Regions from separate parts of the Asanoa sp. NPDC049475 genome, predicted to be linked through region 2. Evidence: riboswitches for the same ligand, from Rfam matches in the RefSeq annotation. Region 2 holds a riboswitch; the other holds the start of a gene.
What was found. A riboswitch is a leader RNA that binds a small molecule or an ion and turns the genes downstream of it on or off. The one in region 2 is predicted to bind thiamine pyrophosphate.
Positions count from the first base shown of each region.

Region 1: another riboswitch for thiamine pyrophosphate. It lies ahead of AB0J88_RS24125 (ECF transporter S component); the one in region 2 lies ahead of AB0J88_RS23955 (cytosine permease).

Region 1 covers NZ_JBFAPY010000006.1:14,979-20,483, reverse strand. Annotated here, with positions in the region: gene AB0J88_RS24135 (energy-coupling factor transporter transmembrane component T) at 1-444, opposite strand, end outside; gene AB0J88_RS24130 (ABC transporter ATP-binding protein) at 441-1,844, opposite strand; gene AB0J88_RS24125 (ECF transporter S component) at 1,851-2,426, opposite strand; TPP riboswitch at 2,427-2,531, opposite strand; gene AB0J88_RS24120 (alpha/beta hydrolase) at 2,581-3,390, shown strand; gene AB0J88_RS24115 (AAC(3) family N-acetyltransferase) at 3,387-4,196, shown strand; gene AB0J88_RS24110 (DUF6328 family protein) at 4,316-4,834, shown strand; gene AB0J88_RS24105 (acyl-CoA dehydrogenase family protein) at 4,969-5,505, shown strand, end outside.
Region 2 covers NZ_JBFAPY010000005.1:828,300-833,804, reverse strand. Annotated here, with positions in the region: gene AB0J88_RS23965 (glycoside hydrolase family 15 protein) at 1-1,762, shown strand, start outside; gene AB0J88_RS23960 (MSMEG_6728 family protein) at 1,762-2,244, shown strand; TPP riboswitch at 2,289-2,399, shown strand; gene AB0J88_RS23955 (cytosine permease) at 2,401-3,708, shown strand; gene thiE (thiamine phosphate synthase) at 3,705-4,322, shown strand; gene thiO (glycine oxidase ThiO) at 4,319-5,413, shown strand; gene thiS (sulfur carrier protein ThiS) at 5,410-5,505, shown strand, end outside.

The DNA.
Region 1 (5,505 bases), on a different contig from region 2:
CCGGGCCGGGGTCTTGGCGTTCTGCACCAGCGCGTCCGCGAGGTCGGTCGGGTCCGTGGTCGTGAACACCATGATGCCGGGCAGCGCGAGCGCCACGAGCCGCAGCGCGAGTCCTAATGCGACGGTCAGCACGCCGGTGGTCACGTCGACGGGACCGACCGCGAAGACCAGGGACCCGTCGCGGTTGGCGCCGAACAGGATCGTGGTCAGCACGACGCCGAACACCGAGAGCAGCACCGGCCACCCGCGGCGCAGCAGGGTGCCGTAGCCGACGCCGAACAGCGGCAGCAGCACCAGCTCGACGGCGATCGCCAACGCCGGCGTCAGCGGGTCGAGGGTGGCCAGCACGCCGACCGCGAACACGGTGGCGGCGACCAGCTTCGCGACCGGGTTGCGCCGGGCCAGCGGCGCCGACGAGCGGACCATCACCGCGGAGAGCGTCATGGCGCCAGCTCCAGCCGCCGGTCCGCCAACGCCTCGACGAACGCCGGGTCGTGGGTGACGGTCAGCACGCCGTGTCCCTGGTCGCGCAGGTCGGCCAGCAGCGCGACCAGCTCGACCCAGGTGCGCCGGTCCTGGCCGAAGGTCGGCTCGTCGAGCACCAGCAGCCGGGGCGCCGACGCCAACGCCGTCGCGACGCTCAGCCGCCGGGCCTCACCACCGGAGAGGGTGTACGGGTTGGCCCGCGCGAGATGGTCGAGGTGCAGCCGGGCCAGCAACTCGTCGACGACCGCGAGCGGCCGACCCAGTCGGCGCGGGCCGACGGCCAGTTCCGCGTGCACGGTCGACGCCACGAACTGGTGCTCGGGGTTCTGGAACACCGAGCCGATCCGGGCGGTCAGGTCGGCGGCCCGCCATCGGTGCGGCGGTCGCGCCGCATCGGAGCCCGCCAGTGCCGCGGACGCCGCCACCCGGCCGGCTCCCGGTTTGAGAAGGCCGCCGAGCATGAGCGCCAGGGTGGACTTGCCGACGCCGTTGGGTCCGAGCACGGCGAGCGCCTCGCCGGTGCGCACCGACAGGTCGGTCGGTGCCAGCCGCGGTGTCAGCGCCACTCCGTCGGCCGTGACCAGCACTTCGCCGGGAGCGCCGGCCGCCCGACGGGGCGGTGGCAGTGGTTGCCCCGGCACCCAGATGCCGTCGGCGGCGAGGGCGGCGCCGTGCTCACCGAACACCTGTGCCGGCGACCCGGAGGCGACCACCCCGCCGCCGGCCGCCAGCACGACGACCCGGTCGACGAACGGGACGACCTCGGCCAGCCGGTGCTCGACCATGATGACCGTGGTCTCCCGTGACACGGCCGCACGCAGCGACGACCGCACGAGCTCCGCGCCGGCCGGGTCCAGGTTGGCGGTGGGCTCGTCGAGCAGGAGCAGATCGGGTCGCAGCGCGAGCACGCCGGCCAGGGCGAGCCGCTGTTGCTCGCCGCCGGACAGCGCGTGGGTGGGCCGGTCCAGCGGGTGGGTGAGGCCGACCGCGCCCAGCGCCTCGGCCACCCGGGGCCAGATGTCCGCGCGAGGGACGCCGCGGTTCTCCAGGCCGAAGGCCACGTCGTCGCCGACCCGCGACATCACCAGCTGGGTCGCCGGGTCCTGGAACACGATGCCGACCCGTTCGCGCGCCTTGCGGGTGTCGAGCCCGTCGATCTCGGCCGTGCCCTCGCGCTCGCCGGAGTCGTCGGCGAGCAGGCCGGCCAGCGCCGCCAGCAGCGTGCTCTTGCCCGCGCCGGACGGCCCCAGCAGCAGCACCCGCTCGCCGCGCTCGATGCTCAGGTCGACCCCGCGCACGGCCCACGCCTTGCGACCCGCGTGCCGCCAGCCGAAGCCGCGCAGTTCGACGGCGCTCACGACGGGTCAGACTGCCGTGCGTTCCCGGCCGGCCGGGAAGCGGTCGAGCACACCGGTGTTGACCAGCGCGCGCGTCAGCGCCCAGCCGCCGACGCCGGCGATCACCAGCGAGCTGGCCGCGGTGAGCGCGAGGTAGGGGACACCGAAGCTGGCCCACGAGTTGCCCGGGTACCAGTAGAGGACGTCGTAGAGCGCGGCCACCAGTCCCGCGACGGCGCCGGCCAGCGCGGCCACCGGCAACCGGTAGACGCGGTACGCGAACAGGGCGAAGACGAGCTCCGCGCCGAGCCCTTCGAGCGGTCCCTGGAGCACCAGCGTCCAGCCCCAGGTCGTGCCGAAGGCGACCGAGACCAGCGCGGCGACCGTCTCGGTGAACAGCGCCGCGCCCGGCTTGCGGATCACCAGCGCGCCGAGCACGGCGGGCAGCAGCCAGACGCCGTAGAGCAGCGTGCGCGCGGGCAGGGGGATCGCGTCGGCGGGTCCGTTGTAGAGCAGGCCCCAGGCCCAGAAGACGACGCCGAACGCGACACCCAGGACCGCTGCGACGACGATGTCGACCGTACGCCAACGATTGTTGCTCATAATGCTTGCCTCCCGAGCTCCCTGCGCTGGCATTACCCAGATCAGGTTCGAGGGTCTGCGGATGACTCCGCACTCTCAGCGCTGCGCGCTCCCCTGTCGGACGTGAAGTTGTTCCACCACGTTAACACCGGTGTCGGCAGGTACGCTCGCGCGCATGCGGATCGAGACACGCGGGCTGGCCTTCGACGTCACGGAGGGTGGCCCGCCCGGTGGGCCGCCGGTGATCCTGCTGCACGGCTTCCCGACGAACCGGCACAGCTGGGCCGGCGTGACCTCTGTCCTCAACGAGGCGGGACTGCGCACTTTCGCGGTCGACCAGCGCGGCTACTCGCCCGGCGCGCGGCCGAGCGGGGTCGACGCCTACCGGCAGGCCGAGTGCGTGGCCGACGCGGTCGCGTTCGTCGACGAGCTGGCCGGTGGGCGCGCCGACGTGGTCGGCCACGACTTCGGCGCGCTGGTCGGTTGGCAGCTCGCCGCGACCCACCCGGAGCGGGTCCGGTCGCTGACGGCGGTCTGCGTGCCCCACCCGGCCGCGTTCGCGCAGGCCCTGTTCAGCGATCCCGACCAGCAACGCCGGTCGTCGTACATCCAGCTGTTCCTCATGGTCGGCAAGGCCGAGGCGGTGCTGACCAGCGACGACGGCGCCCGGCTGCGGGCGATGCTCGACGGCGTGAGCGATGCGGCGCCGCTGCTCGAACCGGGCGCGCTCACGCCGGCCCTCAACTGGTACCGGGCACTGTCGATCGAGGAGCTGGCGAAGGTCGGCCCGGTGGACCGGCCGACCACGTTCGTGTGGGGTGACCGCGACTCGGCCGTCGGGCTGGTCGCGGCGAGCGCGGCCGGCGAGCACGTGACCGGCGACTACCGCTTCCTGCCGCTGCCCGGCGTCGACCACTGGGTCCCCGAGCGGCAGCCCGACGTGCTCGCGCAGGCGGTCCTCGCCCGGATCGCGGACGCGTCGTGAGCAACCACCCCGCGGAGGCCGCCGAACGCCTGCCGCACACCCGCGAGTCGCTCGCCGCCGATCTGGCCGCGCTCGGTGTCCGGCCCGGCTCGACGCTGCTCGTCCACGCGTCGCTCAAGCCGGTCGGCTACGTGGCCGGCGGCCCGCACGCGCTGGTGCTGGCGCTGCGCGACGCGATCGGTCCGGACGGGACGCTGGTCGTGCCCACGCACACCCCCGACAACTCCGACCCGGCCGGCTGGCAGAACCCGCCCGTACCCGAGGACTGGTGGCCCGTGATCCGGGGGCACATGCCGGGCTTCGACCCGCAGGTGACGCCGAGCCGCTGGATGGGCGCGGTCGCGGAGGTGGTCCGCACCTGGCCGGGTGCACAGCGCAGCGACCACCCGCAGGTCTCGTTCGCGGCGCTGGGCCGGTTGGCGGCCGAGGTGGTCTACGGCCAGCCACGCGCGGGCATGCTCGGTGCCGACTCGCCCCTGGGCAAGATCTACGGCCTCGACGGCGACGTCCTGCTGCTCGGCGTCGGGCACGACTCCAACACGTCCCTGCACCTGGCCGAGTACCGGCAGGCGGACCCGCCGACGGCCCACCTGGGAGCAGCGGTGCAGACCGCGGACGGCGGCCGCGAGTGGGTCTGGTGGGACGACGTCGACCTGGACGAGAGCGACTTCGAGCTGCTGGGCGCCGACTTCGACGCGACCGGAGCGGTCCGCACGGGCCGCATCGGCGGCGCCCTGGCGCGCCTGATGTCCCAACGCGCGGCGGTCGACTTCGCGGAACGCTGGATGTCCGAAAACCGCAAGTAGCTGATCAAGTCTCGCGTTTCAGCGAAGTGCCGGGCGGGAATTGACCGCGGACCGGCGCCCCCAGCGACGACCATGGAAGGGCTAGCCGGCTTCCGTCACGGCCGGACAAAGGAGCCCGCATGGCCCAGGAGCACCGCAAGGAGACCCCGAAGCAGCGGTGGGACCGCAACTTCGCCGATCTTCTGCAGGAGTTGCGGGTCGCGCAGACGGGCGTCCAGATCCTGTTCGCGTTCCTGTTGACCTTGCCGTTCAGCAGCGGGTTCCCGGAGACCACCGAGTTCCAGCGCGACATCTACCTCGTCGCGCTGCTGGCCGCGGCCGCCGCGACCGCGATGATCATCGCTCCGGTGGCGTTCCACCGGGCGCTGTTCCGGCAGGGGCGCAAGCCCGAGTTGGTCCGGTTCGGCCACAAGATGGCCACCGGCGGCCTGTTCTTCATGCTCGTCTCGATGTCCGCCGCGGTCCTGCTGATCACCGACTTCATCCTCTCGCGCGGCATCGCCATCGGGCTCAGCGCGGTGACCGCCTTCTTCTTCCTCACGTTCTGGGCGATCCTGCCGTGGTCGCGGCGGGACTGGGGAGAGGCGGACGAGACCGAGGAAGAGATCGAAGAGCGTCGCGAGAACCCCGAGGAATAGCAGAAGCCTACCGGCGGGTAACAAAGCGGGGTACCGTCAGAACCAGCACAGCCAAGCCCGGACAAAAGGGGGAAGCCGTGACGACTACGCAGAACAGGCCGCCGGAGGCCGGCGGCGCCGACGGTGCCGGTGCTCTGCCGCAGGAGGCCGGCACGGTTTCCTACCAGGAGTCCCGCGAGGTCGCCGAGGCGTCCCGCGAGACCAACTGGACCAAGCCCAGCTTCGGCAAGGAGCTCTTCCTGGGCCGGCTGCGGCTCGACCTGATCGACCCGTGGCCTCAGCCCGACCCGATGCGCTCCGCCAAGGGCGAAGAGTTCGTCAAGAAGCTCAACGCCTACATCCGCAGCGATGTCGACGGTGCCCTCATCGAGCGTGAGGACCGGATCCCGGACGACGTGTTCCACGGCCTGGCCCGGCTCGGCGCGTTCGGCATGAAGATCGACGAGAAGTACGGCGGCCTCGGGCTGACCAACCTCGACTACGCGCGCAGCCTGATGCTGGCCGGCTCGGCCAGCCCGGCGATCGGCGCGCTGCTCTCCGCACACCAGTCGATCGGCGTGCCGCAGCCGCTCAAGCTGTTCGGCACCGCCGAGCAGAAGCGGCGCTACCTGCCCCGCCTGGCCGGCGGCGAGGTGTCGGCGTTCCTGCTCACCGAGCCCGACGTCGGCTCC
Region 2 (5,505 bases):
CATCGGCAACTTGAGAACCGTGGCCCTCGTCGGCACTGACGGGACCATCGACTGGTGCTGCGTCCCCCGCTTCGACGCGCCCAGCATCTTCGCGTCGATCCTCGACCGCGACAAGGGCGGCTTCTTCCAGCTCCATGCCGACATCCCGGCCACCACGCGGCAGTTCTACTTCCCCGACACCAATGTGCTCATCACCCGCTTCCTGTCCGACGACGGAATCGCCGAGATCCAGGACTTCATGCCGGTGCCGGCCGACCGGATGGAGAGCCACGGCTTCCGGCTCATCAGGCGGGTGAGCTGCGTGCGCGGTGAGCTTCCGTTCCGGGCGCACGTGGCGCCGCGCTTCGACTACGGCCTCCAGCCGCACACCCTGCGGCTGGCGGACGGGCGGGCGCTCTTCGAGTCGGCGTCGATGAGCATGGCGCTGAACTCGACCGCGCCGTTCGAGCTCGTCGACGGCGACGTGATCAGCTCCTTTCGGCTCAAGCAGGGCGAGTCGGTGGTGTTCTGCCTCGACCGGGCCGACGACGGCAAGCCGGCGTACGGGACCGCCGAGGAGGCCGAGGAGGCGTTCACCGACACGGTCGCGTACTGGAGGCGCTGGCTCTCGGCGTCGCGCTACCGGGGCCGCTGGCGTGAGGCGGTGCACCGCTCGGCCCTCACGCTCAAGCTGATGACGTACGCGCCGACGGGTGCCATCGTGGCCGCGCCGACGACGAGCCTGCCCGAGCGGCTCGGCGGCGAGCGCAACTGGGACTACCGGTACGTGTGGGTCCGGGACGCGGCGTTCTGCATCTATGCGTTGCTGCGGCTCGGCTTCACCGAGGAGGCCGACGCCTTCATGAACTTCCTCGCCGCCCGGGTGCGCGCCAGTGACCCCGACCCGGAGGGCCCATTGCAGATCATGTACCGCGTCGACGGCGGCGAGTCGCTCTCGGAACGCCGCCTGGACCACCTGGAGGGCTACGAGGGCTCGGCGCCGGTCCGGGTCGGCAACGACGCGGTGAACCAGCTCCAGCTCGACATCTACGGCGCGCTGATCGACTCGATCTACCTCTACAACAAGTGGGGCCAGCCGATCTCCGCCGGCGTGTGGGACGGCGTCACCACGTTCGTCGAATGGGTGTGCGAGAACTGGGACCAGCCCGACGAGGGGGTCTGGGAGATCCGTGGCGGCCGGCGCAACTTCCTCTACTCGCGGCTGATGTGCTGGGTGGCGCTCGAACGCGCGATCCGGGTCGCACACCAGCGCGGGCTGCCGGCCGACCTGGTGCGCTGGAGCAAGGCCCGCGACGCCATCTATTACCAGATCATGGACCGCTTCTGGGAGCCCGATCTGAAGGCCTTCGTCCAGCACCGCGACGGCCACGTCCTGGACGCCTCGGTGCTGATGATGCCGCTGTCGAAGTTCGTCGCGCCGACGGACCCGCGCTGGTTGACCACCCTCGACCTGCTCGGCGACACACTGGTCTCGGACTCGCTGGTCTACCGCTACGACCCGCACCTGAGCCCGGACGGCCTGGAGGGCGAAGAGGGCACGATGTCCATCTGCACCTTCTGGTACGTCGAGGCCCTGTCCCGAGCGGGCCGGGTCGACGAGGCCCGCCTGGCCTTCGAAAAGATGATCACGTACGCGAACCACGTCGGCCTGTACGCGGAGCAGCTCGGCCCCACCGGCGAGCAGCTGGGCAACTTCCCTCAGGCCTTCACCCACCTGGCCCTGATCAGCGCGGCCTTCAACGTCGACCGCGCGCTGGGCTGATGCAGACGTTCCTGCCGTTCCCCGACTTCGCACGGTCGGCCGCGGTGCTGGACCCGCCGCGGCTCGGCAAGCAACGGGTGGAGAACGTGCAGATCCTGCGCGGTCTGACGGTCGCGGGCCACGGCTTCCGGCACCACCCGGCGGTCAAGATGTGGGCGGGATACGAGGAGGCCCTGGTCCGCTACGGCCTCGTCGTGGCGTCGACCTGGACCGCCGAGGGCCGCGCCGACACGACGGCCACGACCCTGACCACGGACCTGGCCGCGTCGTGCGGCATCACCGCCGTGCGCGAGGTGCCGGAGTTGCGGACGGCCGGCGACCTGCCACCCTGGCTCGGCGACGAGGCGTTCCACCGCTCCCACCAGTCGGCCCTGATCCGCAAGGACGCGACGTTCTACGGCCCGCTCTTCGGGGACGTCCCACCCGACCTGCCCTATGTCTGGCCGCCCTCGGACCGGCCGAACGGCTGCGCCCCACCGTGATATCTGTAACGATGGCGTTCGCGGTGGGTATGTCGTAACCTGCCGGAAGTCACAACGGGAGCTCGGAGCACCGGGCTGAGAGGGCGGCTGACGCGCCGCCGACCGTCGGAACCTGACCGGGTAATGCCGGCGTAGGGAGCTTCTTACGTGTCGACCATGTCCACGGCCGCCGCCGAAAGCGCGACCGAACCCGCTCGTACCCTCGGCTTCCGCGACACCGCCGGGCTGTTCGGCAGCCTCGGTGTCAGCCTCCTCCTGCCCGTCGCCGCCACCTTCGCCGTGCTGCCGGGGCGGCCGCTCGGCGTGACCATCCTGGCCATCGTGGTCGGGGCCGTCATCGGGTCCCTCCTGCTCGGCCTCGGCGCCGCCGCCGGTGCCCGGGAGGGTGCCCCCGGCATGGTGCTGCTGCGCGGGCTGCTCGGCCGGCACCTGTCGTACCTGCCGACCGTCTTCAACCTCCTCCAGTGCGTCGGCTGGGCGACCTTCGAGATCTTCATCATCGCGACCGCCGCCGCCAAGGTGCTGGACGCGCCCAAGTGGCCGTTCGTGCTCGTGGCCGGGGTCGCCGCCACCCTCATGGCGCTGCGTCCGCTCGGTGCCGTCCGGCTGCTCGCCCGGTACGCCGTCTGGGCCGCGCTGATCGCCGGCCTCTACCTGTTCGTCGAGGTGCTCCGGGCCGACCCGCAGCCGCTGACCGGCGACGGCGGGTCGTTCTGGACCGCCGTCGACGTGGTCATCGCGATGCCGGTCTCCTGGTTCCCGCTGGTCGCCGACTACACCCGGCACACGCGCAGCGGGCGGGCCGCGTTCGCCGGCGCCACCGTCGGCTACGGCGCCGCCACCATCGCGTGCTTCACGCTCGGGGTGCTGGCCCTGGCCGCGTACGGTGCCGGCGGCCTCGACGTCGTCGACGCCCTGCTGGCCGTGCCCCTCGGTGCCGTCGCGCTGGCCGTGCTGGTGGTGGTCGAGGTCGACGAGGCGTTCGCCAACGTCTACTCGACCGCCGTCTCGGCCCGCAACATGGTCGAGCGGATCGACCGGAGGCTGCTCGCGGCCCTCGTCGGCACCGTCGCCACACTGCTGGCGCTGGCCGTCGACATCGTCTCGTACGAGCCGTTCCTGTTCCTGATCGGCGCGGTCTTCGTGCCCCTGGTCGGCGTCTTCGCGATCGCCTACTTCGTGCTGCCGCGCGGCCGCTGGGACGTCTCCGCCACCGCACCGGCCCGACCCTGGCTCTTGCTGCCGTGGGCCGCCGGCTTCGTCGCCTACCAGCTCACCCTGCCGACCTTCTTCCCCGACCTCGGGCAGGGCTGGACGAGTTGGTGGACGGCCAGACAGCACGACCTCGGCATCGATCCCGCCAACGGCTGGTCGGCGTCCCTGGTCAGCCTCGCGGTCGCGGCCGGGCTCACGGCACTGGTGCTGCTGCCGGGCCGGCGCCGGCCCGCGCGGGTGGCGTCGTGATCGGCCGGCTGCACGTGGTCACCGACGCGGCCGGCGGCATCGCGGCGCTGGACGCCGTGCGCGCCGCGTTGGCCGGCGGCACCCCGGTCGTCCAGGTGCGCACCAAGGTCGGCAGCGACCGCGAGCGGTTGGCGTTCGCGCGCGAGGTGGTGCTCCTGTGCCGCGCCGCCGGCGCGCAGTGCGTCGTCAACGACCGGGTCGACCTCGCACTGGCCGCGCGGGCCGACGGCACCCACGTCGGGGCCGACGACCTGCCCGTCGAGGTGGTGCGCAGGATCGCCGGCCCGACCCACCTGATCGGCGGCACGGCCCGCGACCCGGACCGGGCGGCCGCGCTGGTGGCCGCCGGCGCCGACTACCTCGGCGTCGGTCCCGCGTTCGCGACGTCCACGAAGGACGGTCTGCCCGACCCGATCGGGCCGGAGGGTGTCGCCGCCGTCGCGGCCGCCGTGGGGGTGCCGGTCATCGCGATCGGCGGGGTCACCGCGCCGCGGGTGCCCCTGCTGCGGGCGGCGGGTGCGCACGGCGTCGCGGTGGTCTCCGCCGTCTCGGCCGCGCCCGACCCGGCGGCCGCCGCCCGGGCACTGCTCGCCGCGCTGGACGGCAACCCATGACGGTGCTGGTCGCCGGCGGTGGACTGATCGGGCTCGCGGTGGCCTGGCGGGCCGCCCAGCGCGGGCTCGACGTCACCGTGGTCGACGAGGCGCCCGGCACCGGCGCGTCGCTGGCCGCCGCCGGCATGCTGGCCCCGCTGACCGAGGCCGCGTACGGCGAGGAGGCGCTGCGCGCGCTGAGCCGGGAGTCGCTGGGCCGCTATCCGGCCTTCCTCGCGGACCTCGGCGGCACGGTGGACCTGCGTACCGCCGGCACGCTCGAGGTCGGCTTCGACGCCGACGACATGGCGGCGCTCGACCGGCTGCACGCCTACTACCTCGAGTCCGGCCTGCCGGTCGAGCGCCTGACGGGCAGCCAGGCCCGGCGCCGCGAGCCGGCCCTCAGCCCGCGCGTACGCGGCGCCCTGCACGCGCCCAGCGACCACTCGGTCGAGCCGCGCTCCCTGCACGCGGCGCTGCTGGCTGCCTCCGTCGGCGCCGGTGTCCACATCGTCCAGTCACGGATCGCCTCTTTGATGGTCGTGGACGGCCGCGCTGCCGGGCTGCGCCTGACTGACGGCACCGAACTGTTAGCCGACACCGTCGTGCTCGCGCTCGGCGCGTGGAGCGGCAGTCTGCCCGGCGCTCCCCCCTTGCCGGTCCGCCCGGTCAAGGGCCAGATCCTGCGGCTGCGCGGCGACGCCCTGCTCGACGGGACGATTCGTGCGCTGGTCCGCGGCCAGCACGTCTACCTCGTGCCGCACGGGTCCGCCGGCGGCCTGGTCGTCGGCGCCACCAGCGAGGAGCTGGGCTTCGACCCGACGGTCACCGCGGGCGCCGTGCACGCCCTGCTCCGCGACGCCATCGAGGTGGTGCCCGACGTCGCCGAGCTCGAGCTGGTCGAGACGCTGGCCCGCTGGCGGCCGGGCACGCCCGACAACGCCCCGCTGCTCGGTCCCTCGTCGCTGCCCGGCCTGGTGCTCGCGACCGGGCACCACCGCAACGGTGTGCTGCTCACCCCGGCGACCGCGGACGCGATCGCCGAGCTGTTGACCGAGGGGGCGCTGCCGTCGTACGCGGCACCGTTCGCTCCGGACGGGAGGATTGGATGACGCTGACCGTCAATGGCCAGGCCGTCGAGGTGGCGTCGCCGGTCACGGTGGCCGAGCTCGTCGCGGCCCGCACCGACCAGCGCCGCATCGCG